DNA from 3 places in the Hydrogenophaga taeniospiralis genome. Region 3 is predicted to be linked to each of the others. Evidence: predicted binding sites of a transcription regulator. Region 3 holds the regulator's gene; each other region holds the start of a gene.
The links. Region 3 encodes sigma-54, which starts transcription at its own class of promoters, with help from an activator protein. Its sites were predicted from a motif close to TGGCANGNAANCTGCTTT; they were not measured.
Positions count from the first base shown of each region.

Region 1: the regulator sigma-54 is predicted to act here: its motif matches at 6,130-6,147, upstream of KIH07_RS20725 (PQQ-dependent methanol/ethanol family dehydrogenase).
Region 2: the regulator sigma-54 is predicted to act here: its motif matches at 3,321-3,338, upstream of KIH07_RS21380 (CmpA/NrtA family ABC transporter substrate-binding protein).

Region 1 covers NZ_JAHBAG010000001.1:4,320,364-4,329,839, forward strand. Annotated here, with positions in the region: gene KIH07_RS20690 (hypothetical protein) at 1-59, shown strand, start outside; gene KIH07_RS20695 (hypothetical protein) at 56-838, shown strand; gene KIH07_RS20700 (HipA domain-containing protein) at 1,146-1,730, opposite strand; gene KIH07_RS20705 (hypothetical protein) at 1,730-1,918, opposite strand; gene KIH07_RS20710 (hypothetical protein) at 2,210-2,821, opposite strand; gene KIH07_RS20715 (DUF5666 domain-containing protein) at 3,095-3,769, shown strand; gene KIH07_RS20720 (c-type cytochrome) at 3,826-4,149, opposite strand; gene KIH07_RS20725 (PQQ-dependent methanol/ethanol family dehydrogenase) at 4,310-6,001, opposite strand; gene KIH07_RS20730 (quinoprotein relay system zinc metallohydrolase 1) at 6,368-7,357, opposite strand; gene KIH07_RS20735 (quinoprotein dehydrogenase-associated SoxYZ-like carrier) at 7,354-8,145, opposite strand; gene KIH07_RS20740 (ABC transporter permease) at 8,142-8,966, opposite strand; gene KIH07_RS20745 (ABC transporter substrate-binding protein) at 8,969-9,476, opposite strand, start outside.
Region 2 covers NZ_JAHBAG010000001.1:4,466,001-4,475,476, forward strand. Annotated here, with positions in the region: gene KIH07_RS21365 (cytochrome D1 domain-containing protein) at 1-656, opposite strand, end outside; gene cobA (uroporphyrinogen-III C-methyltransferase) at 905-1,753, shown strand; gene KIH07_RS21375 (nitrate regulatory protein) at 1,851-3,122, shown strand; gene KIH07_RS21380 (CmpA/NrtA family ABC transporter substrate-binding protein) at 3,498-4,784, shown strand; gene ntrB (nitrate ABC transporter permease) at 4,927-5,874, shown strand; gene KIH07_RS21390 (ABC transporter ATP-binding protein) at 5,979-6,791, shown strand; gene KIH07_RS21395 (MFS transporter) at 7,198-8,412, shown strand; gene KIH07_RS21400 (hypothetical protein) at 8,485-8,778, shown strand; gene KIH07_RS21405 (hypothetical protein) at 8,861-9,160, opposite strand; gene serA (phosphoglycerate dehydrogenase) at 9,363-9,476, shown strand, end outside.
Region 3 covers NZ_JAHBAG010000001.1:1,450,630-1,460,105, reverse strand. Annotated here, with positions in the region: gene KIH07_RS07130 (THUMP domain-containing class I SAM-dependent RNA methyltransferase) at 62-1,402, opposite strand; gene rpoN (RNA polymerase factor sigma-54) at 1,415-3,079, opposite strand; gene lptB (LPS export ABC transporter ATP-binding protein) at 3,187-3,936, opposite strand; gene lptA (lipopolysaccharide transport periplasmic protein LptA) at 3,969-4,613, opposite strand; gene KIH07_RS07110 (thiol:disulfide interchange protein DsbA/DsbL) at 4,753-5,388, opposite strand; gene KIH07_RS07105 (SPOR domain-containing protein) at 5,478-6,173, opposite strand; gene argS (arginine--tRNA ligase) at 6,188-7,861, opposite strand; gene KIH07_RS07095 (HTH-type transcriptional regulator ArgP) at 7,873-8,802, opposite strand; gene KIH07_RS07090 (IclR family transcriptional regulator) at 8,904-9,476, opposite strand, start outside.

The DNA of each region.
Region 1 (9,476 bases), 2.9 Mb from region 3:
ACGACAAGGTGGAGATCAAGTTGACGGACCTGCCACGCGCCCAGTTACCCGAAAAATGAGCGCTCGCACCCCAACCAGCCGCAGTGTCTTGCCCCCTCTCCCGCCCGCGGGAGAGGGTCGGGGTGAGGGCCCGCGCACCCACACCTCACCCATCACCATCGCGGCCACAGCAGCCACCCTCTTCCTCACCGCCTGCAACCCCAGCAACCAAGGCAATGACTGGTTCCCCCTGCGCGAAGGCGACGAACAAACCCTGGCCGTGCGCTACACCAGCGAAGAGCCCCGCGAACCCGAACAATGGACCCTGCGCGTGGCCCAGCCCGAGACGTTTCAAGACCAGACCGTCGCCGTGCGCCACCACTCCGCCGGCGTGAGCTACTACCTCAAGGCGGACGAGCAAGGCATCCGCCGCATCGCCACCCGCACCGACATCGACAACCAGCCCACGGCCGACGCCGACCCGATCTGGGTGCTGAAAGCACCGTACCAGGTCGGCACCGAATGGACCACGCCCACCGTGCCCTACCTGATCCAGCGCCGGAACGAACACCCACGCGACCTGAAATACACCCACAAGGCGCAGATGACCTGGCGCATCGAAGCGGTGGACGACAGCGTGAAGCTCGCCGATGGCAGCACCCACCAACCCTGCCTGCGCGTGGTCGGCCTGGCCCGCCTGAACCTCTACACCGACCCGGTGAACGGCTTCACCGACGTGCCTCTGATCAGCCGCGAGTGGTATTGCCAGGGCGAGGGGTTGGTGAAGTTCGAGCGCGAGGAAAAAGTGCCCAGTGGGTTTCTCACCGGGGGCGTGCTCACAGCGGAGTGGGAGCGATGAGGCAGCAACATCGGTCTGCAACAAGGCCTGGCACTCTGGCCGCTTGGTGGCCATGCCCTTGAAGCTGCGCAGCAAGTGGGTGAACGTTGTGCCGACACCATAGTTTCACTTGGTGCCACGCTGCTCATCAGCTCCCGCCAGCCGCTCCGCTGTCTTCGCCGTGTTCGACACCACCCACAAGCGCAGTTTCTCCAGAAACACCCGCCCGCTGGGCGCGAGCAGCGGCGCCAGTTCGTCGCACGCCCCCTGCAGCGCAGCCGGTAGCTGACGCGCAAGTTCGGCGGCGGTCGCTCGCGCGCCAGCGCGGTCACCTGCTCGCGGCCCCCACCTGGCCGGGCAACACTTCACGCCCCAAGCTGAACGCGAATTCGCGCGAGAGGCCGGGGTAGATACGGGTACACATGAGGTCGTAGAACGGGGTGAGCCGCACACCAGCACCGGGCAGCTCGTAGATGGACAGGTTTTTGGCGTGGCTGTCGTTGTTGCAGGTGAACAGGTTGAAGAACACCCACTGCACCAGGTGGCGCAGGTCCAGCGCGGCCCATGTGGTGGCCTCGTAGCGGGACGGCTGCGGCACCTGACCGGCGGGCAGCAGCACGAAGCCACCGGCCGTGTCACCCGCCACCTCCAGCAACATCGCAAACAGGGTGGAGGCTTTGCGCTGCCCGGAGAGGTAGACGCGCAGCTCGCCTTCGGGCAGCAGATTTTCAAAGAAGGCCTGCACGGCATCGGACCGCTGTGGGCCGGGCAGCAAGGGAATGGCGGCCACGGGCCGGGGCTGGGCGCGCTGCAGCCAGTTGGCTGCGTATTCAAAGACGAGGGGCGATGCGTCGCGCACCGCGCCCACGCGCTCGGTGCCGAAGAACACGTCCAGCGTGTCGGGCCGGGCCATCAGATGGCCTGCCGCGATTTGGGCCGGACCACCACCTCCAGACCCAGCAGATCCAGCAGGTCGAGCACCTTCTGCAGTTGTACGGTGGGCTTGCCGTTTTCCAGCTCGACGATGAAGCGGTTGCCGGTGTTGCCCAGGCCCGCCACGTCAAGCTGACGCAGGGCGAGCCGGGCGCGTTGGTTTCGCACGAGGGCGCCCAACTCGGCCGAGGTCTTGACGACCGCTGCCAAATCAGATGAATTACCGATCGGGACTTTTTTTGGATGGGGCATGGTTGTGCACCTGCTTGATTACCTATCGGTAATTTTGTGTGCACAACCCCCTGCGGCCAAGGAAAAAATGACCGAGCGGTCATTGATGAACAGAGCCATGATGGACGGCGGGGCTGCCCCCGGCAGACCCCAGCCGCCTCGCTCCTTCCAAGCAGCAACGCACCACGTCGCGGGCATGCAACCCGCGTGGTGCGTTACCGAACCGGATCAGCGCTTGCCGCCGCCGTTGCCGCCGCCCTTTCCACCACCGTTGCCGCCCCCGCCATTGCCGGAGTTGCCGCCTTTGCCGCCGTTACCGGAGTTACCGCCGGCGTTGCCACCGCCGCCCGCATTGGAACCTCCGCCCTTGTTGCCGCTGTTGCCGGCGCCTTGGCCGCCACCGGCATTGCTGTTGCCGCTGTTACCGCCCTTTGCTTTGCTGCCCGCCGTTGCGGGGCGACCGGTGGTGGTCGCGACGGTCAGTCCGTCGGCTTTGTCGGCCCGGTTGGCCGCGCTGACCACGGCGCCCAGGCGCAGGCCCAGGCTGTTGGCGATCTGGCCCCAGCCCATGCCGCTGTCGCGCAGCGCCTGCACATCGCTGGTGGCCAGGGCGAGCTGTGCGGTGGTGGGTTCGGTGATGCCCTGCTGGCTGAGGTTGGCCCGGGCCAGTTGCAGGGCCATCTCTTGCTGTCGCGCAGACACGACGGGATCGACGACGGTCGGCACCGGTTCGACCACCACGGTGACCTGGGCCCAGGCGGCGCCAGCGGCCAGGCCGGCGATGGCCAGCACGAGCGGGCGCAGGGTGTTCAGAGTGTTGATTCGGTGTGGGTTGTTCATGAGGGTCTCCATGTGAAAAAAGCCGAAGTGGATGCTACCCAGGGTAGGCGAGCGGCCCGGTCTCCAGATGTGACAACACGTATCAGCACAACACCGCGCGACCCGCGGCACAGGCCAGGCAACAAAACGTAAACGCGGAAAGAAAGAACGCATTTCAGGCGGATTTAAGGGACGGATCGCATCGTTGCGTCGGCGGTGCGAGGGGCACCTCCGACGGCCGGCCCGGCTTCGGGTCGATGGCGTCATCACAAACACCAATGAGGACACACAGACATGAACCACCCAAACACCTCCTCCACCCGCTCGCCACTGGCCGGACTGCGGTTGCTATCGGCCTCATTGCTCATGGCAGGCCTGGTCGCCTGCGGTGGCGGCAGTGACGGCAGCACCACCGCCACAGCCAAGTCGTACAAGGGCACGGTGACCACCTTTGACAGCCCGCAGAGCTTCAGCGTGGACGGCATCCCGGTCGATGCCAGCGGCTCCAACGCCGTGCCCCAGAACATGGCCAAGGGAACCCGGGTCGAGATTCAGGGCGAGATGGTCAATGGCCGACTGCAGGCACGGCGCGTCGAACTCGACGATGACGACGCGGGCGATGACGCCAATGTCGATCCCAATGAGCTCGATGGCCGTGTGACAGCCTATTCAGGCCCCACCCATTTCAGCGTGGACGGCATCCCTGTCGATGCGAGCGCTGCCCCCACCACGCTGGCCGTCGGGGTGCGCGTCGAGGTGTATGGAACGATGACCAACGGCACCATGGTGGCCAGCCGTGTCAAGCTCGAAGATCAGGACTCTGCCGATGACACCCCGGACGACGGCGACGATGACAGTCCGGACGACGACACCGACGACGACTCCAGCGACGATGACTCGGCCGGTGGCGACGACGACAGTTGCGATGCCGTGGGCAAATCGGACTGTGAAGACGACGGCAAGGACTGATGGAGGCCCGGGCGCAGGGGTTCGGCGCACAACCGCCGAGTACCTGCGCCGCCGGTTCAGGGTTTGATGGTCATGACCCACTCGGCCAGGGTCTTGATGTCGGCCGGGCTCATGCTGGGGTGTGCGGGCATGGGAATGCGGCCCCATTTGCCCTTGGAGCCGTTCTGGATGGACTGCACCAGTGAGGCCACGGCGTCTTTGTCGTCCTTGTATTTTTCGTGCACGGCGCTGTAGGCCGGCCCGACGATCTTTTCCTTGGCCGAGTGGCAGGACAGGCAACCGTTGTTCTTGGCCAGTTCGATGGCGGCGGCCTCGTCCACCGCGTGTGCGGCGCCAGAGGCGAACAGGAGGCCGGAGGTGAGGAGGATGAGAGTGCGCATGTCGATCTCGAAAAACAACAGAAACAAAAAAGGGTGAGGGCTCAAACTCGGCAGAAACCGCCAAGAGCCCCCACCCAGCACACACCAAGGATCCGGCTCCGCCGGTCCAAGGTGTGGTCCCCCCTCAGGGGGGACGCCGCAAAGCGGCGCAGGGGGGAACCTACTTCATCAACTTGAAGGTCCAGACGGAACCGCCCTGTTCGAGGAAGTTGACCTTCTTGGCCACTTCACCACCCCACAGCGGCACCGCGCCACCCCAGCCGGAGACCACGCTCACGTACTGATCGCCGCCTTCGGTCCAGGTGATGGGAGGGGCCACCACGCCGGAGCCGGTCTGGAACTGCCAGACCACCTTGCCGGTCTTGGCATCGGCCGCCTTCAGGTAACCCTCGGGCGTGCCCCAGAACACCAGGTCGCCCACGGTCAGCACACCACCCCAGAGCGGCGCTTCGTTCTTCACTTCCCACTCGACCTTGCCGGTCTTGGGGTTGATGGCGCGCAGCGAACCGATGTGGTCGTCAAACAGCGGCTTGATGGTGAAACCCGCGCCCAGGTAGGCGGCGCCCTTCTTGTAGGTGATGGGTTCGTTCCAGATCTCCATGCCCCATTCGTTGGTGGGCACGTAGAACAGGCCGGTCTTGGGGCTGTAGGCCATGGGCATCTGGTTCTTGCCGCCCAGGAAGCCGGGCGCCGAGAACACCGGCTTGCCCTTGGCACCATCGCCACCGGCCGCGGTCGGGTCGCCCGGGCGGTTGGCGGGGTCGAAGTTGGGGCGGCCGGTCTTGAGGTCGATGCCGGTGGCCCAGGTCACCTTCTTCACGAAGGGGAAGGCGTTGAGCAGCTTGCCGTCGGCCGCATCCAGCACGTAGAAGAAGCCGTTGCGGTCGGCCTTGGCGCCAACGCGTTTGCCGTCCATGTCGAAGGTGATGAACTCGTTCACACCGTCGTAGTCCCAGCCGTCGTTGGGCGTGGTCTGGTAGTGCCACTTGATCTGGCCGGTCTTCACGTCGATGGCGACGGTGGAGGCCGAATACAGGTTGTCGCCCTTGCGCACGTGGCTGTTCCAGGGGCCGGGGTTGCCGGTGCCGAAATAGGCCAGGCCGGTCTTGGGGTCGTAGCTGCCGCCGAGCCAGGTGGCCGCGCCACCGGTCTTCCAGGTCTCGCCGGGCCACGATGCGTTGGTGGTGCCGGTGATGCCGTTTTCCTTGCCGTCCTTGTAGCCCATGTGGCCTTCGACCATGGGGCGCACCCAGACCATCTTGCCGGTCTTGGGGTCGCGCGCTTCCACGCGGCCGACCACGCCGAACTCACCACCGGAGACACCGGTCATGAGCAGGCCTTCGGCGATCAGCGGCGCAGCGGTGTAGCTGTAGCCGGCGGAGTAGTCGTCGATCTTCTCGCGCCACACCACCTTGCCGGTGTCCTGGTCGAGCGCCACCAGCTGGGCGTCCAGCGTGCCGAAGATGACGAGGTTGTCGTACAGCGCGGCGCCGCGGTTGATCACGTCGCAGCAGGGCATGATGCCCTCGGGCAGGCGGTGCTCGTACTTCCAGAGCTTCTTGCCGGTCTTGGTGTCGAGCGCGAAGATGCGCGAATAGGATGCGGTGACGAACATCTTGCCCTTGTTCACCAGCGGCTGAGCTTCCTGGCCGCGCTGCTTTTCACCACCGAAAGACATGGACCACGCGGGCACCAGCTTGGCGATGGTTTTTTCGTTGATGCCGGTCAGCGACGAGTAGCGCTGGCCCTGGGTGCCCAGGCCCCAGCTGAGCACGTTCTCGGGGGTCTTGGCGTCGTCCGCGATCATCGCGTCGGTCACGCCCTGGGCGCCGACATGGGCCGTGGCGGCCATGACCAAAAGGCTCAATAGAGTGCGTTTCACTGGTTTGTCTCCTGCTCGTTCGTGAGGTTGATGGGCTGGCGTGCCCGGCCGTTCGTGAACTCCCGACCCTCCGGTCTGTGGGTTGCACGTGCATCAAGGGGGCAACTTCTGTGCCACGCCGCTCCCAAGCCTTTTTCGCGTTTTTTGGGCGCCTTTTCCGCGTCTTTTTGCGACGGTTCCGAGGGTATTCCCTAGGCCTGAGTGGGGGTTGGCGCGCAGAACTGCGCCAGCCACTGTTCCCCCGCCTGCATCGGGGCCGTGACACTGTTCAGAAATGTGGCAGCCACATGGTCAGGCTGCAACAGCCCGCGGGCGTCCAGGCACCCGCGCCGCGCGTCAACGGCCGGGCGCCGGGCCGGCCAGGGCGCGCTGCTCGTAGCGCGGGTACCACTGGCTCAGGCTGCGGTGCAGCTCGGCCGGTTGCGCGGCCCAGCGCGCGAAGCGCTCGGGCACCGGCGTGCGCAGCACCTCGCCCAGGTCGAGCCCGCGCTCGGCGCTGGTCTGCATCAGCACGGTGAGCCACCGCAGCCAGTCGCGCGTCTGCCGCACACCGGCCAGCCCGCTGTGCACCGGGCCGTGGCTGGGCACCACGGTTTTCACCCGGCCGCTGGTGATGAGCTGTTCCAGCACATCCAGGCTGGCGAGCCAGCGTTCAAAGTCGGCGTGCGGCGTGGTGGGCACGCGTTCAGCGAACACCAGTCCGCCGACGAACAGCACACCGGTGTGGTGGTCGAGCAGCACGAGGTCGTCGGCCGTGTGGCCCTGCAGGCGCATCAGCTCCAGCCGGTGCTGGCCGAGCGGCAGGGTCTGCGGTGGCACCGACTCGCGCGCTGGGCTGGACTCGGTGCCGCGCATCCAGTCGCCACAGAGGCGGTAAAGGTTGTCGGCGTAGGCGCCGCCTTCGGCCTGCATGCCGGCGATGCTGCCGGGCAGCGCCTGCGTGGGCCGGTCGGCCCAGGCCTGGTTGCCAAAGAAGTAGTCGGGGTGCAGGTTCAGGCTCAGCACGCGCTGCACCGGCTCGCGCGTGAGGCGCTCGATGGCGCGGCGTTGCTGCTCGCCGTACAGGCGCGAGGGCCCGGTGTTGATCACCACCACGCCCGCGCCGGTGGTGATGAAGGCGGTGTTGATGATGTTGCAGCCGTTGGCGCGGCTGAAGTCGGCCACCGCGCCTTCGATCACCCAGGTGCCTTCGGCGATCTGGCGCGGCCGCAGGTCGTAATTGAAGGTGGCGGCGTCGGGCTTCGATACCGGCGGAGGCACCGGGATGGCTTGGGCCTGCACAGCGGCTGAAAGCACGCAGGCGGCGACACACAGCAGTCGCTTCACGCCCCCACCTCGGCATCAATCCGGTTGCCGTTGTTGTCGCGCCCCACCAGCCGCAGGCCGCTCACCGCCTGCGGCGGCAGCTCAAACGTGATGAGCGGGTTTTCCGACACCGGCTCGTGCAGGGCCAGCTTCCACCAGACCTGGCCCGCGCCATCCACCAGCCGCAGCTCTTCGATGTAGAAGGCCGGGATGCCCGCGACCAACCCCGTGTCCATCGGGTGCATCACGCGCACGCGCAGGCGGCGGCTGCCTTCGAGCACGTTGTTGAAAAAGCGCGCCTGCACCTGACCCAGGGTCTGGCTCCAGGAGCCATCGGCCCGCGTGGCGCCGGGCACCGTGCAGCCCCCGCCCGCCGCCTGCACCCAGGTGCTGCCCACGTGCCACTGGCCGTCCTGGGTCTGCACGAAGGCGCGCACCGGCGAGGCCTGCTCCATGCGGATGCGAAAGGCCAGCATGGGCAACGCGCGCAGCGGCTCGAAGTCCAGCACCTGGCGCACCGGGTTGCGGTCCACCGCCACGCGGATGCGCGCGACACCGCCACCCACTTTGTCGAGCCCACGCGCGTCCACCAGCAGCGGCACGTTCATCGCATCGTCGGCGAAAGCCGGGCCCTTGATCGTCACCGCGTCAGAGAACTTTGCGATGGCCTTGCCGATGGTCTGCTCGCGCAGGCTGGGGTACTGCATGGAACCCAGCGGGTCGCCGCCGGTGGGGTCGTCCTGCGCGCGCAGCCCAGGCCAGCAGGCCAGGCCCGCGCCGCCCACGAGAAGATCACGCCGGGTGGTCATCTCCTCGTCCAGCCGCGTTGCGGGTCGTAGCCCCACAAGGCCGCTACAAAAAACACGGCACTGCAGCCCAGCACCACCGCCCACGACAGCCCCGAGAACTGCCCCACCATGGCGTAGCGCATGACCTCCACCGCGTGGGTGAAAGGGTTCCACTCGGCCAGCTTGAGCAGCCACCACGCGCCCGACTCTTCCAGCTTCCACAGCGGGTACAGCGCCGGGCTGATGAAGAACATCGGAAAGATCACGAAGTTCATGGTGCCGGCGAAGTTCTCCAGCTGCTTCACGTACACCGAGAGCATCAGCCCCAGCGCGGCCAGCAGCGTGGCGCCGCTGGCCATGGCCAGCAGCAGGCCCGGCAGATTGACCAGCGGCACCTCCACGCCAAAGGCCCAGGCGATGGCCAGGAACACCCCCATCTGCAGCACCGAGAGGCAGGTGCCCGCCAGCAGCTTGAAGGCCAGCAGCCAGCCGCGCGCCAGCGGCGCGGTGAGCAGCAGGCGCATCACGCCCATCTCGCGGTCGTACACCATCGAGAGCGAACTCTGCATGCCGTTGAACAGGGCCACCATGCCCAAGAGGCCGGGCACCATGTAGGCCTTGTATTCGATGTAGGTCTCGTAGGGCGGCTGAATCGCCACGCCAAACACGTTGTTGAAACCGGCGGAGAACACCACGAACCACAGCAGCGGGCGCACCAGCGCCGAGCCCAGGCGCGTGGGCTGGCGCAGGAAGCGGTTGAGCTCGCGGCCCACCACCGCGCGCAGTGCGCGCAGCAGGTGCAGCGCCAGCGGTGGCGCCACGGGCAGACCCGGTGGGGGCATGGTCAGCGGTTCTTGCACGCGCTCTCCTGTTCGTCCACGCCGAGTGTGTCCAACACGTCCGTGCGGTGCAACACGCCGTCGAGCGGCGCCAGGCCGGCCACACCGTCCACATGGATCACGAACACCGGCTGGCGCAGCTGGCCGTCCCAAGCGCGAAACGAGAGCTTGCGGCCCTTGAAGCCGTCGAGCGTGACCGCGCCCCCACGCAGCGCCTTGAGCTGCTGCGCAACCGGGGCCTTGGGCGCGTCCACCAGCACGGTCGCCACCGCGCGCCCGGCCATCCAGGCGGCCCAGTCGTGGCCCTGCATGGGGCGCTGCGCGAGCTTGTGAAAGCGGCGACTGAGCTGCGGCCCGCCGTAACGCTCCCACTGCGGGTGCCAGGCCGCGGCCAACAGACCGCTGGCGCCCACCACCGGGCGCGGCCACTGGGTGGCGTAGGGCACGGTGCGGGCGAACTCGCCATCGCTGTCCATCACCGCCACGAACTCGTGCTCGCGCTCGCCGGTGAGC
Region 2 (9,476 bases), 3.0 Mb from region 3:
ATCTTGGCGTCGCGCCCGATCACGAACAAATAGCGGCCCGAGGCCGACAGGCGCGAGATGTGCACCGCGTAGCCGGTCTTGACGATGTTGATGATCTTCTTGGTGTCGCCGTCGATCAGCGCCACTTCACCCGTGTCCCGCAGCGTGGTGCTGAAGATGTTGGTGATGTTGAAGTTGTTCATCTTCTTGGTCGGCCGCTTCTCCGGCGGCACGATCACCTTCCAGGTCGCCTTCATCTGCTCCATGCCGAACTCGGGCGGGGTTGGCGGCTCGTGCTGGATGTAGCGCGCCATCATGTCCACCTCTTTTTCGCTCATCTCGCCGCTGGTCTGCCAGTTCGGCATGCCGGCGGGCGAGCCGTAGGCGATGAAGACCTTGAGGTAGTCGGTGCCCTTGCCCACCGTGATGTCGGGCGTGAGCGGCTTGCCGGTGGCGCCCTTGCGCAGCACGCCGTGGCAGCCCGCGCAGCGCTCGAAATACACCTTGCGCGCCACATCGAACTCGGCCTGCGTCATCGGCGGCGCCTTGGGGTTCACGCTCTGCACCATGGGCTCGGCGCCCATGGGCGAGCTGCCCGCCTGGTAGTTGGCCTCGGGCTGGCTGACGCCCTTTTTGTCCTGCGCGTGCAGGGCGCCGGCAACCAGCATGGCCGCCATCGCGAGCGAGCTCAGGATGATCTTGGTGGGTTTCATGGGTTTTTTCTCTCCGTCTCGGATCAGCTGTGGATGTGGCCCTCTGCCCTCCAGGGGTGTCAGACCCGCTCGCCTGGCTGCTGTCCATCGCCGGTCAACGAGCTGCATGCATCGTCGGACGGTGTGCGCGCCTTGTCCTTGAACTGGTTCAAGGACTCAGGGTTTACCCCCAAGAACAATGGGTGGCACACACAGAACAAGGAGAGAACCCCATGAGCGTGATGGAACACGGCCACTGGCTGGCCCCGGGCTGGCCCGGGGACGGCGCCGCCGACAACGACCGCCCCCCCGGCCCGGTGACGCTGGTGGGCGCCGGCCCCGGCGACCCCGAGCTGCTCACCCTGAAAGCGGTGAAGGCCCTGCAGGCCGCGAAGCTGGTGCTGTACGACCACCTGGTCAGCCCGGCCGTGCTGGACTTCCTGCCGCCCGACGCCGACCGCGTGTACGTGGGCAAGGAGTCGTCGCACCACACCCTGCCCCAGGCCTCGATCATCGAACTCATGCTGCGGCTCGCGCGCAGCGGGCGCGCGGTGCTGCGCCTCAAGGGCGGCGACGGCTACATCTTCGGCCGCGGTGGCGAAGAGGCCCAGGCGCTGGCCGCGGCCGGCATCCCCTTCACCGTGGTGCCCGGCCTCACCGCCGCGCAGGGCGCCGCCGCCTCGGTGGGCATACCGCTCACCCACCGCGACCACGCCTGCGCGCTCGTGCTGGCCACCGGCCACACCCGCGACGCGCGCGGCCTCGACATGGACTGGCCCATGCTCGCCCGTCCCCGCCAGACCGTGGTGCTTTATATGGGCGTCCACAACCTGCCCGAGATCTGCCGCCAGCTGATCGCCCACGGGCTGCCGGCGCACACCCCGGCCGCGCTGGTGGAAAAAGCCACCCTGCCCGAGGAGCGCTGCATCACCGGCACCCTGGCCAACCTGCCCCAGCTCGCGCTGACCCATGGCGTGAAGCCGCCGGCCCTCATCGTGGTGGGTGGCGTGGTGGGCCTGCGCGCCCAGCTCGCGCCCCAACCCGCCCGCCAGCAGGCGCCCCTGGCCACGGCCTTGGGCTGACAAACCTGGCGCCCGCACCGGGGCGCGAACGGTCCGCACCGCGGTGGGGCACGAATATTGCTGCACCCCGCTTTGCATGACCCCCACCGCCCTGCCCCTGAAATCGGGCCTCAATTTCCTCATCGCCGCCAAGCGCTGCGAGATCGACGCCCTGCGCCAGCTCTCGCTCACCAGCGCGCTGGTGAACGTGACCGGCCGGCTGATCCACGGCCTGCAGCGCGAGCGTGGGCTGTCCAACCTGTTTCTGGGCTCGCAGGGCACCCGCTTCGCCGAGCCGCGCCAGCAGCAGATCGCCGACTGTGAGGCCACCGAAGCCGAGCTGCGCCGCTGCTTCGACAGCCTGGACACCCAGGCCGCGCACCTGGGCCACGGCGCGCGCCTGTTCAGCCGCATCGCCTACGCGCTGCAGGGGCTGGACGCCCTGCCCGCCCTGCGCGAGCGCATCGACACCCAGGCCTGGACGGCGCGCGAATCCACCGAAGCCCTGGTGCGCCTGATCGCCGCCCTGCTGGCGGTGGTGTTCGAAGCCGCCGACAGCGCCAGCGACCCCGCCATCTCGCGCCAGCTGGTGGCCCTGTTCAACTTCATGCAGGGCAAGGAATTCGCCGGCCAGGAGCGCGCCACGGGCTCGGCCCTGTTCGCCAGCGGCCTGGCCAGCGGTGCCGAGCAGCAGCGCCTGCTGCACCTGATCGACTCGCAGGAGCGCTGCCTGCAGGTGTTCAAGGAATTCGCCAGCGACGAGCTGGCCACGCTCTGGGCCAGCGCCGACCGCGACACCGTGTCCGCCCGCGCCGAACTCGAGCGCATGCGCCGCGTGCTGTGCACCGCCCCCCACGGCAGCGCGCTCGACGCCAATCAGAGCCAGCCCTGGTTCGACTGCTGCAGCCTGCGCATGGACCGCATGAAAACGGTGGAAGACCGGCTCGCCGACAGCCTGCAGCGCCTGTGCGAGCACAAGACCCAGGCCGCCCTGGCCGAGTTGCTGGCCTTCCAGAGCCTGCACCCCGCCGCCACCGAGCCGGCCGACGCGCTCTCGTTCTTTCACGACCCGGTGCCCGAGCACGTGAGCGGGCCCGGCCCGGCGCAGGGCTACGGCGCGCAGCTCGACCGCTCCATCCTCGACCTGGTGCAGGACCAGGCGCGCCGCCTGCAGGCCATCAGCGACGAGCTCGACACCGTGCGCGCCAGCCTCAACGAACGCAAGCTGGTGGAGCGCGCCAAGGGTCTGCTGATGGCGCACCGCAACCTGAGCGAGACCGAAGCCCACAAGACCCTGCGCCAGATGGCCATGAACCAGAACCGCCGCCTCATCGACGTGGCCGAAGCGGTGCTGTCCATGGCCGAGGTGCTGCCCGAACGGCGGCGCTGAAACCGGTGCGCACGGCGCTGCCATGCTGCGGCGCACAAAACCCGTGCCCCCGCAGGGCCGATGCACCAAGCTGAAGCCCCCCGCACCGGGTCCCCGCCCATTCCAGCCCCGTTTCGCCGACATCCGGTGACGCCGAGAATCTCTTTTTTCCTTCAATAACAAAGATCTTTCCCTCGAACCGGGGCAGAAACCGAGACCTGGCACGGTCTCTGCTTAGTACTCAGCAACGGGATCTGCGCCAACGGCGGCGCAAACCCCGAAGTCTTCCCAGACACAGGACAACGGCGTCCATTTCCAGCCAGCGCAGCGCAGGCCAGGAAATGGGCGCCGTTTTGTTTTTGGCCACCGATTTTTTTCATCAGCAAGGAGTTGGACATGACCGCAGACACCACCACCCCGATCGCGGCCGCCAGCCCGGCCGACGCCGGCACCCCGGCCCAGGCCTCGCGCCGCGACTTCATCAAGAAGGGTGCGGCCACCGCCACCTTCTTCTCCACCCTGGGCCACAGCGGCGTCTGGGCCGCCGGCTCCGACGCGCCGGAAAAGACCGAGGTCAAGATCGGCTTCATCCCCCTGACCGACTGCGCCAGCGTGGTGATGGCGGCCGAACTCGGCCTGGACAAGAAATACGGCGTGAAGATCATCCCCACCAAGGAAGCCAGCTGGGCCGGTGTGCGCGACAAGCTGGTCAACGGTGAGCTGGACTTCGCCCACGTGCTCTACGGCCTGATCTACGGCCTGCAGCTCGGCACCGCCGGGCCCAAGAAGGACATGGCCATCCTGATGAACCTGAACCACAACGGCCAGGCCATCACGCTGTCGAAGAAGCTGGCCGAAAAAGGCGCCGTGGACGGCCCCTCGCTGGCCAAGCTGATGGCCGCCGAAAAGCGCGAATACACCTTCGCCCAGACCTTCCCCACCGGCACCCACGCCATGTGGCTCTACTACTGGCTGGCCAGCGCCGGCATCGATCCCTTCAAGGACGCGCGTGCCATCGTGGTGCCCCCGCCCCAGATGGTGGCCAACATGCGCGTGGGCAACATGGACGGCTTCTGCGTGGGCGAACCCTGGAACCACCGCGCCATCGTGGACGGCATCGGCATCACCGCCAACACCACGCAGGACATCTGGAAAGACCACCCCGAAAAGGTGCTGGGCACCACGGCCGAGTTCGTCGCCAAGAACCCCAACACCGCGCGCGCCGTGACCGCCGCCATCCTCGAAGCCGGCAAGTGGATCGACGCCGGCCTGCAGAACAAAAACAAGATGGCCGAAACCATCGCCCAGCGCTCGTACGTGAACACCGGCGTGGACGCGATCAACCAGCGCATCCTGGGCCGCTACCAGAACGGCCTGGGCAAGACCTGGGACGACCCCAACCACATGAAGTTCTTCAACGACGGTGCGGTCAACTTCCCCTACCTGTCAGACGGCATGTGGTTCCTCACCCAACACAAGCGCTGGGGCCTGCTCAAGAGCCACCCCGACTACCTGGCCGTGGCCAAGCAGGTCAACCGCATCGACATCTACAAGCAGGCCGCCGCCGCCACCAAGACGCCGCTGCCCAAGTCCGAGATGCGCAGCGCCAAGTTCATCGACGGCGTGGTGTGGGACGGCAAGGACCCAGCGAAGTACGCCGACTCATTCAAGATCAAAGCTTGAGCTTTGATGCCCCCCGCGCCGGCCGTTGGCCGTCACCCCCCGGAGGGGGGCAACGCTGGCGGCCCGGCGAAGCCGGTTCCGCGGCGTTCTTGGATTGATGAAGGCACCTCTCTCGCCGCATTGCACTGAAAGGACATCCACCATGGTCAGCGCCGTATTTCATTCACCGCTGGAGGCCATCGCGCCGCCCGCCAACTCCCATGCCAGCCCCATTGGAAGAGCCATGAGCGCACCCCACGCCAATGCCCCCGTCGCCGACACCGTGACGCCCGCCGCGGTCAGCGCCCGCCCTTCGGCCGCAAGCCGTGATTTCCGCGGTTTCTGGATGGCGGTGTTGCCGCCCATCATGGGCCTGGCCTGCCTGGTGCTGATCTGGCAACTGATCGCCAGCACCAGCAACAGCGGCATCCCCAAACCCGCCGAAACCTGGGCGCAGGCGGTGCAGGTGTTTTCCGACCCGTTCTACAGCGAAGGTCCGAACGACCAGGGCATTGGCTGGAACGTGCTGGCCTCGCTGCAGCGCGTGGCCATCGGCTTCGGCATGGCGGCGCTGGTGGGCATTCCCGCCGGTTTCGCCATCGGCCGCTTCGAGTTTCTGAGCCGCATGTTCAACCCGCTCATCAGCCTGCTGCGCCCGGTGTCGCCGCTGGCCTGGCTGCCGATCGGCCTGCTGGTGTTCAAGGGCGCCAACCCGGCCGCCATCTGGACCATCTTCATCTGCTCCATCTGGCCCATGATCATCAACACCGCAGTGGGCGTGCAGCGCGTGCCGCAGGACTACATGAACGTGGCCCGCGTGCTCAACCTGAGCGAATGGAAGATCTTCACCAAGATCCTGTTCCCCGCCGTGCTGCCCTACCTGCTGACCGGCGTGCGCCTGGCGGTGGGCACGGCCTGGCTGGTGATCGTCGCTGCCGAGATGCTGACCGGCGGCGTGGGCATCGGCTTCTGGGTCTGGGACGAGTGGAACAATCTCAACGTCTCCAGCATCATCATCGCGATCTTCGTCATCGGTATCGTCGGCCTGATGCTCGAATTCGCCCTGATCAAACTCGCGACCCTGTTTACGTTTGAAGAGGTAAAGGCCTGACCCACCCCCGCGCCGCGCCCAAAGGCGCGTCACCCCCTCAAGGGGGCGCCACCAGCGGCCCGGCAAAGCCGGTTCCGCGGTGGCCCCCGAACAAGGAGCTTCCCATGAGCAACAACCTGACGACCAAGTACATCGACATCCAGCACGTCGAACAAACCTTCAAGACCAAGAAAGGTCTGTTCCCCGCGCTCAAGGACATCAACCTGACCGTGGCCAAGGGCGAGTTCGTCACGCTCATCGGCCACTCGGGTTGCGGCAAGTCCACCTTGCTCAACCTGATCGCCGGCCTGACCACGCCCACCCATGGCGTGCTGCTCTGCGCCGACCGCGAGATCGCCGGCCCCGGCCCCGAGCGTGCGGTGGTGTTCCAGAACCATTCGCTGCTGCCCTGGCTGACCTGCTTCGAAAACGTCTATCTCGCCGTGGAGCGCGTGTTCGCCGCCACCGAAAGCAAGGCCCAGCTCAAAGCCCGCACCGAGTCCGCGCTGGCCCTGGTGGGCCTGACCGCCGCGGCGCAGAAGCGCCCCGGTGAAATTTCCGGCGGCATGAAGCAGCGCGTGGGCATTGCCCGGGCGCTGTCGATGGAGCCCAAGGTGCTGCTGATGGACGAACCCTTCGGCGCGCTCGACGCGCTGACCCGCGCCAAGCTGCAGGACGAGCTGCTGGAGATCGTGGCCGCCACGCAGGCCACCGTGGTCATGGTGACGCACGACGTGGACGAGGCCGTGCTGCTATCGGACAAGATCGTGATGCTGACCAACGGCCCGGCCGCCACCATCGGCGAAGTGCTGGCGGTGGACCTGCCGCGCCCGCGCAACCGCGTGGCCCTGGCCGACGACCCGCAGTACCAGCAGTACCGCAAGGCCGTGATCGACTTCCTCTACACGCGCCAGGCCCACGTGGAGAAGGTAGCCTGAATTGCCCCACCCCCGCCGCGCTTCGCGCGACCCCCTCCAGGGGGCGATGCGTGTGGCCCGGCGAAGCCGGTTCCACCGCATCCTGGGCCAGGCATTTCACGCCGGAAGGGCGTCTTTCGCCAACCCAAAAAGGGGCATGCTTTCGGGCATGCCCCTTTTTTCACGCATGGCGGGACGGGTATCACCGCCATGGTGCAAAAACCCGCATCCACCGCCTGGCCAACGCCCACGAGACGGGCATGGAATTTGCTGAACAGTGCACAAGGCTAACGAAGGCCTTGCTCGATGCTCCGATTCGCCCGCCCTGGGCGATCTGCAGCGCCCCATCCATGGCACCTTGCCGCCTGGCACGGGGCCGCGGCATGGGTTTCAATTCCCCACCCCTCTCTCACAAAAGGTCCAAGCCATGGCGGGCTTCCGTACGTTCCTGAAAAGCGGGCACACACCCACCCTGTTTGCCGCGTTCTTCTACCTCACGTTCTCGTTCGTGATCTGGGTTATGAACGGCGCGATGGCGCCCTTCATCAGCGAAGAGTTCAACCTCACGCCGGCCCAGAAGGGTCTGCTGCTGTCCATCCCCATCGTGGCCGGCGCGATCATGCGGTTTCCGCTCGGCCTGCTCGCGCAGTACGTGGGCCGCAAGACGGCCACCCTGGTCGAGCTGGCGCTGATCTGCTTCACCATGTCGTACGGCTACTTCTTCGTGAGCAGCTACGACGACATGCTCAAGATGGCCCTGCTGCTGGGCGTGGCGGGCGCCAGTTTCGGCGTGGCCATGTCGCTGGGCTCGGGCTGGTACCCGCCCAAATACAAAGGGCTGGCCATGGGCCTGGTGGGTGCGGGCAACGGCGGCACCGCCATCGCCGCGCTGCTGGCCCCGCCGCTGGCGCAGGCCTACGGCTGGCAGACGGTGTACGGCTTCGCGGCCATCGCCTCGCTGGTGCCCATGCTGGTGGTGGCCTTCATGGCCAAGGAGCCGCCCGACCGCGACCAGCACGCCGGCCTGCGCCAGCACCTGGACTGCCTGCTGGAAAAAGACGGCTGGGTGTTCAGCATGATCTACATCGTCACCTTCGGCGGCTTCATCGGCATCACCACCTTTTTGCCCACCTACTATTACGACCAGTTCGGCGTGAGCAAGGTGCAAGCCGGCCAGCTCACCATGCTGGCCGCGCTGATGGGTTCGGTGGTGCGCGTCTTCGGCGGCTGGATTTCCGACCACTGGGGCGGCGTGAACACGCTCACCGTGGTGCTGGTGGTGGTGTCGGTGGCGCTGGTGGGCGTGGGCCTGTCGGCGCACTCCATCGTGCTGACCACGCTGCTGCTGATCGTCTGCTTCGCCGCGCTGGGCGCGGGCAATGGTGCGCTGTTCCAGCTGGTGCCGCTGCGCTGGCCCACCTCCACGGCCGTGGCCGGCTCCATGATCGGCGAAATCGGCGCCCTGGGTGGCGGCCTGGTGCCGGCCATGATGGGCCAGTCCAAACAGCACACCGACAGCTTCCTCACCGGCTTCATCGTGATGGCAGTGTTCTCGCTGCTGATGCTCGCCGTGATGCGCAAGATGCAAGTGCGCTGGACACGGACCTGGGCTGAGAAAGGTGGGCGCGCGCGCAGCGCGTGATTCGGCGGAGCAGACAAGGGGCGCCAGCACCTGGCCCCCCTTCAGCGCCATCCACGAACATAGGGAGTTCACATGAATCCAGCCACGCTCCAATTGCTCGCCAAGTTCCGCAAACTGTCCGGGCGGCAAGGCAAACCCTTCGACGTGATGCAATTCGTGACCGACGCGGCCTACGCCCGCCAGTGCTTGGCCCTCACGCTGGACACCGAAGACGAAGAGTTGCTGCTGGTGGGACTGCAGCTGCAACAAGCCATGGGCCTGAACACACCCACCGCCACGCCGCCGGCGCCCGCAAACGCCAGCCCCCCGCCCGCTGAAGAGCCGCCCGCCTCCTCACGGAACAACTACATCGGCCGGCTGCGCTGAACCGCAGCGCCATCGCCGAGCGACCCAAGCGGGAACCGCACACCGACAGCTTCCCCACAGGTGGGCGCGCGCAGCGCCTGACTCAGATCGGGTCGCCCAGCAGCTTGGACAACGCCGCGATGTTCGCCGCGCTGGGGACTTGCGGCTTCATCTCGTCTTCCAGGGCCGTGGCGTTTTCGTGCGCCTGGATGGTGTTGACCATCTCATACTGGCTTTCCCAGGTGATGGTCTTGCCCGGCGGGCAGAGGTCGCGCAGGGTGCCGAACCAGTAGTAGCCATCGGTGCCACCAAAGAGCTTGTCGATGCCGCCGGCATCACCGGGTTTGAGCCCGTGGGCCGACAGCACCAGGTTGAGCTTGTGGTGGGAGACCGAATAACGCATGGAATTTCCTGTGGTGGTGGCAAGAGACGGGCGCTGCACACGCAGACGGATCGTCGGGGCCGGCGATTTTACGGGCACCGCCCGCGAGGCATCGGGGCGCACGGCCCCGGGCCTGGCCGGCGCCCCGCGCGAAAGGCCGGCGAAAACCTCAAAGGACCCAGTGCTTTGGCCCGGCGCTTTAATCCGACTATATTTGTCAACCATGAACGACGCCACCACGACCCCCACCCCGCCCGGTCCCAAGACATCGACCGACAAGAACAAGATCCGCTTCCTGCTGCTGGAAGGGATTCACCCCTCGGCCGTGGCGGTGCTG
Region 3 (9,476 bases):
CGTCTCGCGTCCAGCGCCACCGGAGCGAAGTGCCTTGGGCGCGTCGCGCGGCGGGGGGGATTCACGTCCTGCGCGCCACGAGGTCGAAGCGGAACAGCCGGCACTCGATGGGGCCGTTCCACAGCGGCACGCGGCGCGATTCCTTGAAACGCATCTTGCCGGGCAGCTTGAGGTCGGGCGTGAGCAGCCAGGCGCTCCAGCCGGCGTAGTGGCTCTTCCAGTGGGCCGCGAGCTGCTGGAAAAACTCACTGCCGTCGCCGCCATCGGCCATCTGCGCACTCTCGCGGCCCAGCCGCGAAACCTCCGGCTCCCCGCGGCCCTGGCCGGGCGCGGGCGGCGCGGCCTGCCCCACGCTGAAAGTGCGCGGTGTGCGCGGCGCCTGGCGCAGCGCACGCGCGCTGGCGTTTTCACCGGCCACACCGGCGGCGGCGATGCGCTCGCCATACGGCGGGTTGAGCAGCATCACGCCGGGCGTCTGGCAGGGTGGCATGCGCTGCAGGGCGTCACCGCCGCGCAGCTGGATGGCGTGGGCCACGCCGGCGCGCTCGGCGTTGCGCTGCGCGAAGTCGACCATGCGGAACGACACGTCGCTGCCGAAGACGATGGGCGCGTGGCCCGCCGGCCACTCGCGCTGCTGGCGCACGGCATCGTCCCGGATGGCCTGCCACACGTGGGCCTGGAACGGCAGCATCTTTTCAAACGCGAAACGGCGCAGCAGGCCGGGCGGAATGTTCAGTGCGATCTGCGCGGCTTCGATCACCACCGTGCCACTGCCGCAGCAGGGGTCGTAGAGCGGGGGAATGTCGTCGAGCGGCTGGTCGGCGCAGGCGTCCCAGCCGGTGGCGGCGATCATGGCGGCGGCCAGGGTTTCCTTCAGCGGCGCGTCGCCCTTGTCTTCGCGCCAGCCGCGCTTGAACAGCGGCTCACCCGAGGTGTCGATGTAGAGCGTGACGCTGTCGGTGGTGAGGTGGGCGTAGATGCGCACGTCGGGCCAGGTGGTGTCCACGCTGGGGCGCTCGCCGCGCTTGGCACGGAAGCGGTCGCAGATGGCGTCCTTGATCTTGAGCGCGGCAAAGTTGAGCGAGGTCAGCGGGCTGTGCTGCGCGGTGATCTCGACCTTGATGGTCTGCGCCGGGGTGAACCAGATTTCCCAGGCCACGTCGCCCGCGGCGTTGTACAGGTCGTTCTCGTTGCGGTACTCGCCGTGCCAGAGCTGCACCAGCACGCGCTGCGTCAGGCGGCTGTGCAGGTTCAGGCGCATGGCGTCGCGCCACGATGCCCGCACCCCCACGCCGCCACGCGCCTTGAAAGCCAGCGGCTCGTTGGTGATGCGCTGCACCTCGGCGGCGAGGAAGTCCTCGACGCCGGCGGCGCAGGGAAGAAAGAGTTGGAGTTGGTTCACGGCAGGGGGTGTTCAGAGCGCTTTGCGCAGGTTCGCTGGCGCGATGCGCAAGGCCTCACGGTACTTGGCCACGGTGCGGCGCGCGCACTCGATGCCCTGCTCGCGCAGCAGGTCGGAGAGCTGGTTGTCCGACAGCGGCTTGCCCGGCTCTTCGGAGGCGATGAATTGCTTGAGCAGCGCGCGCACCGCAGTGCTCGATGCGTTGCCGCCGGTTTCGGTGCCCAGGCTGGAGCCGAAGAAATACTTCAGTTCGTAGGTGCCGAAGGGCGTGGCCATGTATTTGGCGGTGGTCACGCGGCTGATGGTGGACTCGTGCAGGCCGAGTTCGTCGGCGATCTCGCGCAGCACCAGCGGGCGCATGGCGAGTTCGCCGTGCATGAAGAAGTTGCGCTGGCGCTCGACGATGGCGCTGGAGACGCGCAGGATGGTGTCGAAGCGCTGCTGGATGTTCTTGATGAACCAGCGGGCTTCCTGCAGCCGCTGCTGCATGGCGGCGTGGCCGGCTTCGCCGCCGTTGTCGCGTCCGCCCCGGTTCTGCCGCATGGCATTGGCGTACACGTCGTGCACGCGCAGGCGCGGCATGACCTCGGCGTTGAGCTGGACCTTGAAGCCGCGCCCGGCGCGGGTGACGATGACGTCGGGCACGACCACGTTGCGCTCGACATCGACGAAGCGGCGCCCGGGCTTGGGTTCGAGCCGGGCGATCAAGGCCAGGGCGGCGCGCACGGTGGCGTCGTCCAGGCCACACAGGTTGCACAGGCGCTTGATGTCGCGCTTGGCCATGAGCTCCAGCGGCTGGCTGCAGATGGCCAGCGCGGCCCGCGCCTCGGGGCTGTTGCGCAGCTCCAGGATCTGCAGGCGCAGGCATTCGCCCAGGTCGCGCGCGCCCACACCCGAAGGCTCCATGTGTTGCAGCAGCTGCAGCGCCACGCCCAGGCGCTGTTCGAGCGCTTCGAGTTCCTCCAGGTGCTCCTGCGGATCGACCGGCTTGCCCGGCGGGGCCGAGAGCCGCAACCAGGCGCCAGCCAGCTCGGACAGGCGCTCTTCGAGGTAACCGTCGTCGTTGAGCGACTCGATCAGGAAATACAGCGCGGCGCTGTCCTCGTCGCTCAGGCGCAGGCAGCGGGCCTGGTCGTGCAGGTGGTCCTGCAGGCTGACGGGCACGCGCGCGAGGTCGGCGGCGCTGGCGGTTTCGTCGTCGTCGCCCGACGAGTTGTTGTTGCGCGGCGGCGCGTCGCCGCCCCACTCGCTGTCATCGGGCGCCATCTCGACCGTGCCGTCGCCTTCCCAGCTCTCTTCCATCGGCGCGGCGCCATCGAGCCGGCTCTCCAGCGCCTCGCCCTCACCGCCTTCGCCGCCGTCGACCGGCGACACGGTGGACGACGCAGGCGGCAACGGGCCGTCGAATTCGGCGGCCGGGGCCAGGTCGCTGGCAGCCGCCACCGTGGCTTCGGCGATCTGCTCGCCCGCGCTCACCGGCGCGTCGATCTGCTCCAGACCAAACGCCTCGCGTTCGGCGAGCTCCTCGGTGCGCTCCAGAAACGGGTTCTCGTCGAGCATCTGCTCGACCTCCTGCGCCATCTCCAGCGTGGACAGCTGCAGCAGACGGATCGACTGCTGCAGCTGGGGCGTGAGCGCCAGATGCTGGGAGACGCGCAGCGACAGGCCTTGTTTCATGCGTCAGGCCGGCAAAACGGAGGGACAGCGACCCGGCGCGCGGGTCGCGCAGCGGTGCGGGAGCCGGGTCGGGCCGGCGGGCATGAGACACACAAGCGCCCCATGCATCACATCCTGAAATGCTCGCCGAGGTACACCCGGCGCACTTCGGCGTTCTCCACGATCTCGGCCGTGGTGCCGCTGGCGAGCACCTGTCCGTCGCTGATGATGTAGGCGTGATCGCAGATACCCAGGGTCTCGCGCACGTTGTGGTCGGTGATCAGTACCCCGATGCCACGCGATTTCAGGAAGCCAATGATGTGCTGGATCTCGATCACGGCGATCGGATCAATACCGGCAAACGGTTCGTCCAGCAGAATGAAGCGCGGCCGGGTGGCCAGCGCGCGGGCAATCTCCACCCGGCGCCGCTCCCCGCCGGAGAGCGAGGGCGCGGGCGAGTCGCGCAGATGGTCCACCCGCAGGTCCTTGAGCAGCTCGTCCAACCGGTGCGTGATCTCGGTGGCGGACAGGGGTTTGCCGTCCTCGTCGCGCTGCAACTCCAGCACGGCTCGCACGTTCTGCTCCACCGTGAGCTTGCGAAAGATGGAGGCTTCCTGCGGCAGGTAGCCCAGGCCCAGCCGGGCCCGCCGGTGAATGGGCAGCGCCTCGATGCGCTGCCCGTCCAGCAGGATCTCGCCGCCGTCGGCGCGCAACAGCCCCACGATCATGTAGAACGAGGTGGTCTTGCCCGCGCCGTTGGGGCCCAGCAGACCCACCACCTCACCCTTGTCCACCGTGAGTGAAACGCTCTTGACCACCTTGCGGCTGCCGTAGGCCTTCTGCAGTCCGTGCACCTCCAGTTGACTGCGCACGGCCATGGGAGCGGGCACGCTGCCCAAACCTGCTGCGGTCACTTGTTTTTCTCGTTGAGCTGTTCGCTGGGGCGCAATTTGGCCGGATCGGCCGGCGCTGCGGGCTTCGCGGGCGCCTTCTCTTCGTCGGGGATGGGCGTGAGCATGGCGCGCACCCGGCCCGAGGGATTGGCCGCCGTGCGGTTGCTCACACCGCCCTTGACGGTGAAGACCTCGGTGCGGCTGTTGTAGGTGATCTCGTTGCCCAGGCTCTCGTCGTTGATCAGGGTCCCGCGGTAGCGGCGCAGCACGGCGCTGCCGGTGAAAACCACCGTCTCGGCCTGGCTGTTGTATTCGATGTGTTCGCCTTCACCCTCGATCCACTCCTCCAGCGCCTCGCGCTTCTGGCGGAAGAAACCGGGCTTGGCCGCGGAGCCGTACAGGTTGCCGAACTGGTTGCCCTGCGGGTCCTGGCGGACATCCATCTTCGTGCCCCGCATCACGATGGTGCCCTTGGTGACGACCACGTTGCCGGTGAACACGCTGCTCTGTCGGGCGTCGTCGTAGCGCAGCGCATCCGCCTCGATGTTCATCGGCTTGTCCTTGTCGGCCAGCTCTGCGTGAGCAGCGGCGACCAACGTCAGGCCAAGGGCCGCGATGATGAAGCGCGAAAGCAATCTGGGGGCAAAGGTGTTTTGAGGCATGGCTTTTCAGGGGCACAAATCTTGCATTCATTGTAGCGGCGCAAACCCCGCCCGCAGGCACCTCACCGGACTTTGTCGCGGCCCGGAAAACACAAGGCCCGCCAGAGGGCGGGCCTTGGTCGTGCCGGCGCCCGGTTCTTCAGGACTTGCGCGCCTGGGCGATCAGGTTGTCCGCGATCAACAGGGTGCGCGGACCCTGGCCACCGATGTAGAAACGGCCCGCCACACCCAGCGCGGGCGTGCCCTCCACCATATAGGCTTCCTGCAAGGCCGTGGCTTCCCTGGACTGCTGGATCGCCGCGCCGTTGTAGATGGCCGCGAACTTGGCCTTGTCGACACCCTGCTTTTCGATCCAGGCGGCGATCGCCGGAGGCGTGGTCAGGGGCAGGCGCTCCTCGTGCATCGCCTGGAACACCTTGCGGTGCAGCTTGTCCACCAGCCCCATGGCCTCCAGCGTGAAATACAGGCGCTGCATGGGGACAAAGTCCGGACTGAACGCCACCGGCATGCGCCGCACTGTCACGTGGGCCGGCTTCTTGCCGATCCAGTCGTTGAACACGGGTTCAAAGTTGAAGCAGTGGATGCAGCTGTAGGCGAAGAACTCCACCACTTCGACCTGCCCCGGCGGGCTGACCACCGGCGCGGGCTTGCTCAGGCGCTGGTAGTCGGTGCCTTCTTTGAAACCGATGCGCTGGGCCAGCGCGGGACGCAGGGCCCCAGCGGCACTCAAGGCGCCAGCGCTCAACAGGGTGCGGGAAAAAACTCGGCGTTGCATGAAATCGGACTCCTTGTATGGGCTTGGTTGGGGCCGGCCCTGCGGAAAAAAGTTCCGCGGCACCGCCTCGGCTCAGGCGTTCAGCGCGCTCAACGTTGCACGCGCACCAGCGCAGCGGCCACACCATTGGCTTCGAGCTGCTCGCGCGTGGCGTCGGCCATGGCCTTCTGCGCGAACGGCCCCACGCGCACCCGGTACACCTTCTGCCCGGACTGCTCGCGCTCACTGACCTCGGCGGCCATGCCCAGCATGGCCAGCCTGGCGCGCTGCGCATCGGCCTCGTCGGGGTTTCTGAACGCCCCGGCCTGCACGAAATACGTGAAGGGGTCGGCCGTGGCCGGGTTCGGGGCACCGCTGGCGGGAGCCTCTGCGGTGGGCGCGGCGGGCGCACTGTCGGCCTTCGGGCGCGAACGCAGCAGATCCTCGATGGGGTCGCCCTGCGGTTGCGCGGCAGACGCGGGGGGCGCCTTCGGAGCGGCGGCCGGCGGCAGCGGCTTGCCATCGGCCGGGGGCACCACGATGGCCCCGGCTTCGTTGCCAGTACCGGGCACCGGGGCGGGTTTGCCGCCCAGCACCGCGTTCGGATTCCAGCCCTTGTTGCGCTCGGCTTCCGCCGCATCCTGCGCCGGTTTGCGCGACACCCCGCGGTCCACGAAGGGCATGGGCACCTTGGTGACGTAGATCGCCACCGCCAGCGCGCCAGCCAGCCCCACCAGCACCCCGATCACGAAGCCAATGAGGGTTCCGCCCACGTGCGAACGGGCGGAAGGAGAACGGGTTTTCATACGGGCTTTCGTCATCACATCTTCTGCGGGGCACTCACGCCCAGCACCTTCAAACCATTGTGCAACACCTGCGCGGTGGCCGCGACGAGGGCCAGACGGGCCTTTTTCACCGCCTCGTCGTCCACCAGGATGCGCTCGGCGTCGTAGTAGCTGTGGTAGCAGGCGGCCAGCTCGCGCAAGTAGAAAGTGACATCGTGCGGCGCGAAGTCGCGCGCGGCGTCGGCCAGCATGGCGGGGTATTTCGCCAGCAGCAGCATCAGCGCCTGGGCGGCCGGGCTGTCCAGCGCCGAGAGGTCCACGTCTTTCAGCGAAGCCGCGTCGCCACCCCAGGCCGCCAGCACCGAGCAGATGCGCGCATGGGCGTACTGCACGTAATAGACCGGGTTGTCGTTGTTCTTCTGCACCGCCAGGTCCACGTCAAACGTGTACTCGGTGTCGGGCTTGCGGGAGAGCAGGAAGAAGCGCACCGCGTCCTTGCTGGTCCATTCGATCAGGTCGCGCAGGGTCACGTAGCTGCCGGCGCGCTTGCTGATCTTGACCTCTTCACCGCCCTTGACCACGCGCACCATGGTGTGCAGCACGTAGTCGGGGTAGCCCTGTGGAATGCCGACGTTCGCGGCCTGCAGGCCGGCGCGCACGCGGGCGATGGTGCCGTGGTGGTCGGTGCCCTGGATGTTGATCACCTTGGTGAAGCCCCGCTCCCACTTGCTGATGTGGTAGGCCACGTCGGGCACGAAGTAGGTGTAGGAGCCGTCGCCCTTGCGCATGACGCGGTCCTTGTCGTCCCCGTACTCGGTGGACTTGAGCCACAGCGCGCCGTCCTGCTCGTAGGTCTTGCCGGCCTCGCGCAGTTTCTGCACCGTGGCGTCCACCTTGCCGCTGGTGTAGAGGCTGGATTCGAGGTAGTAGTGGTCGAACTTGACGGCGAAGGCCTGCAGGTCGAGGTCCTGCTCGTGGCGCAGGTAGGCCACGGCGAAGAGGCGGATGTCGTCGAGCGCGTTCACGTCGCCGCTGGCGGTGAAGTCGCGGTCGTCGGCGTGCACGGTCTTCTTCGCCAGGTAGTCGTTGGCGATGTCCTGGATGTAGTCGCCGTTGTAGGCGGCCTCGGGCCATTCGGGATCGCCCGGCTTGAAGCCCTTGGCGCGCAGCTGGGTGCTGTTGGCGAGCGTGCCGATCTGCACGCCGGCGTCGTTGTAATAGAACTCGCGGTGCACGTCCCAGCCCTGCGTCTGGTACAGGCTGCAGATCGCGTCACCCAGCGCGGCCTGGCGGCCGTGGCCCACGTGCAGCGGGCCGGTGGGGTTGGCCGAGACGAATTCGACCATCAGGCGCTGGCCGTTGGGCGGAACCACCCCGAAGCCCTCGCCGGCCCGCAGCACCTCGCGCACGATCTGCTGCTTGGCCGCGGGCTTGAGGCGGATGTTGATGAAACCGGGTCCGGCGATGTCGATGTCGGACACCCACTGCTGGTACACCGGCTGCGCCAACAGGGCCGTGCGCAGGGTGTCGGCGAGCTGGCGCGGGTTGAGCTTGAGCGGTTTGGCCAGTTGCATGGCGGCGGTGCAGGCGAAGTCGCCGTGCGCGGCCACCTTGGGCGATTCGAAGGCGGCGCGGCTGCCCGCACCAGGAGAGAGCAGTTCCAGCTCGGCGGCGAGGCCACCCAGCAGTTCGTGTTTGACAGAGAGCATGGGGCGGGATTTTACGGGGCGGGCGGAGGCGCCGCCGCCAGCGGCGACAGGCTGGTCCGCGCCGCCGCCTTGACCGCCTCGGTCAGGCGCTGCGCGCTGAGCGGTTCGCGCGCCCAGTGCTGCCAATACAGCGCCACGTCCACCGTCGATCCGGGCAGCACTTCCTGCAGGCGCGGGCGGCCCGCGAGGTGGTGCTCGGGCACCATGCCCCAGCCCAGCCCGAGTTCGATGGCGGTCTCGAAAGCGTCCACGGCGGGCGCGAAGTGGCGCGGGTAGTTGGGCTGGCGCAGGCCGAAATGCTGTTCCAGAAAGCTGTCCTGCAGCGCGTCCTTGCGGTTGAAGATGATGGCCGGCAGGGCCAGCAGCTGGTGCGGCGAGACCTCGCCCTGTGGCGTGGTGCAGCGCTGCACCACCTCGGGCGCGGCCACGCAGCGGTAGCGCATCACGCCCAGCGGTTCGGCCACGCAGCCGCGCATGGGCTCGGCCAGCGTGGTCACGCAGCCGATCACGTCGCCGCTCTTGAGTGCGTCGTGCGTGTGGTCCTGGTCGTCGATCATGATGTCGAGCAGCAGGCGGTGGCGCTGCAGCATGGCCGCCACCCCGGGCAGGAACCAGCTCGCCACCGAGTCGGCGTTGATCGCCACGCTCAGGCTCTGCCAGCGCGCGCCGTCGCGGATGCCCGGGCCACCGGTGCGCAGGCCGTCCAGCAGGTCGGCCTCCATCAGCCGCAGCTGCTTCACATGCCCGAGCAGGGCCTGCCCGGCCGGCGTGGCGCGCACCTGCTTGCCGCGCACCAGCAGGCGCTGACCCAGGGCGTCTTCCAGCGCCTTGATGCGCAAGGACACCGCCGCCAGGGTCAGGTGCAGGGAGGCCGCGGCCGCGCTGAAGCTGCCGTGCTCGATCACGGCGGTGAGGGCCTCCAGTTGGCGGGCGTCGAGCATGTTTTAAAAAAATTTAACCAAACCGGGTTGCATGCCGATCCAGTCTATGCCATCCGGCCAGCCGCCCACACGGGCCACACGAGGGCCACCCGGTCCGGGATTCACGCGGCGTTCATGCCCTGGGTCAGCGACAACGCGTTGGCCGCGTCGCGCAGGTATTCGCGCACCTGCACCATGTCGGGGCCCACGTGGCGGTCGATGCGGCGGATGTAGGGGCAGGTGAGCGTGGCCAGGGCGGTGTTGTCGGGGCCGAGGATGGGGAAGGAGATGTCCACCACGCCCAGGGTCTGCGCGCTCTCGCGCTCCAGGTAACCGCGCTCACGAATGCTGCCCAGCGTGGCCCGCAGCTCGTCCTGGGTGATCGGCACCTCCCCGTCCAGCGGGGTGTGCTCGGCCAGCATGCGGTTGAAGCGCCCCTCGTCGGCATAGGCCAGCAACAGGTGGCCCGAGGCCGTGTCCAGCAGACCCACGCGCGCGCCGCGCTGCACGGCAAAGCTCCAGCCGCTGGGGCTGTTGATCTGCGCACTGATCAGCACGTTGCCCCGGTCGTACACCCCCATGTGGCACGACTGTTCGGCTTTTCGCGTGAAGTCGTCCATGATGGGCAGCGCCTGGTTGATCAGGCGGCTGAGCGGGGGGTGCATGTGGGCCAGCGCGAACAGCTTGAGGCTCAG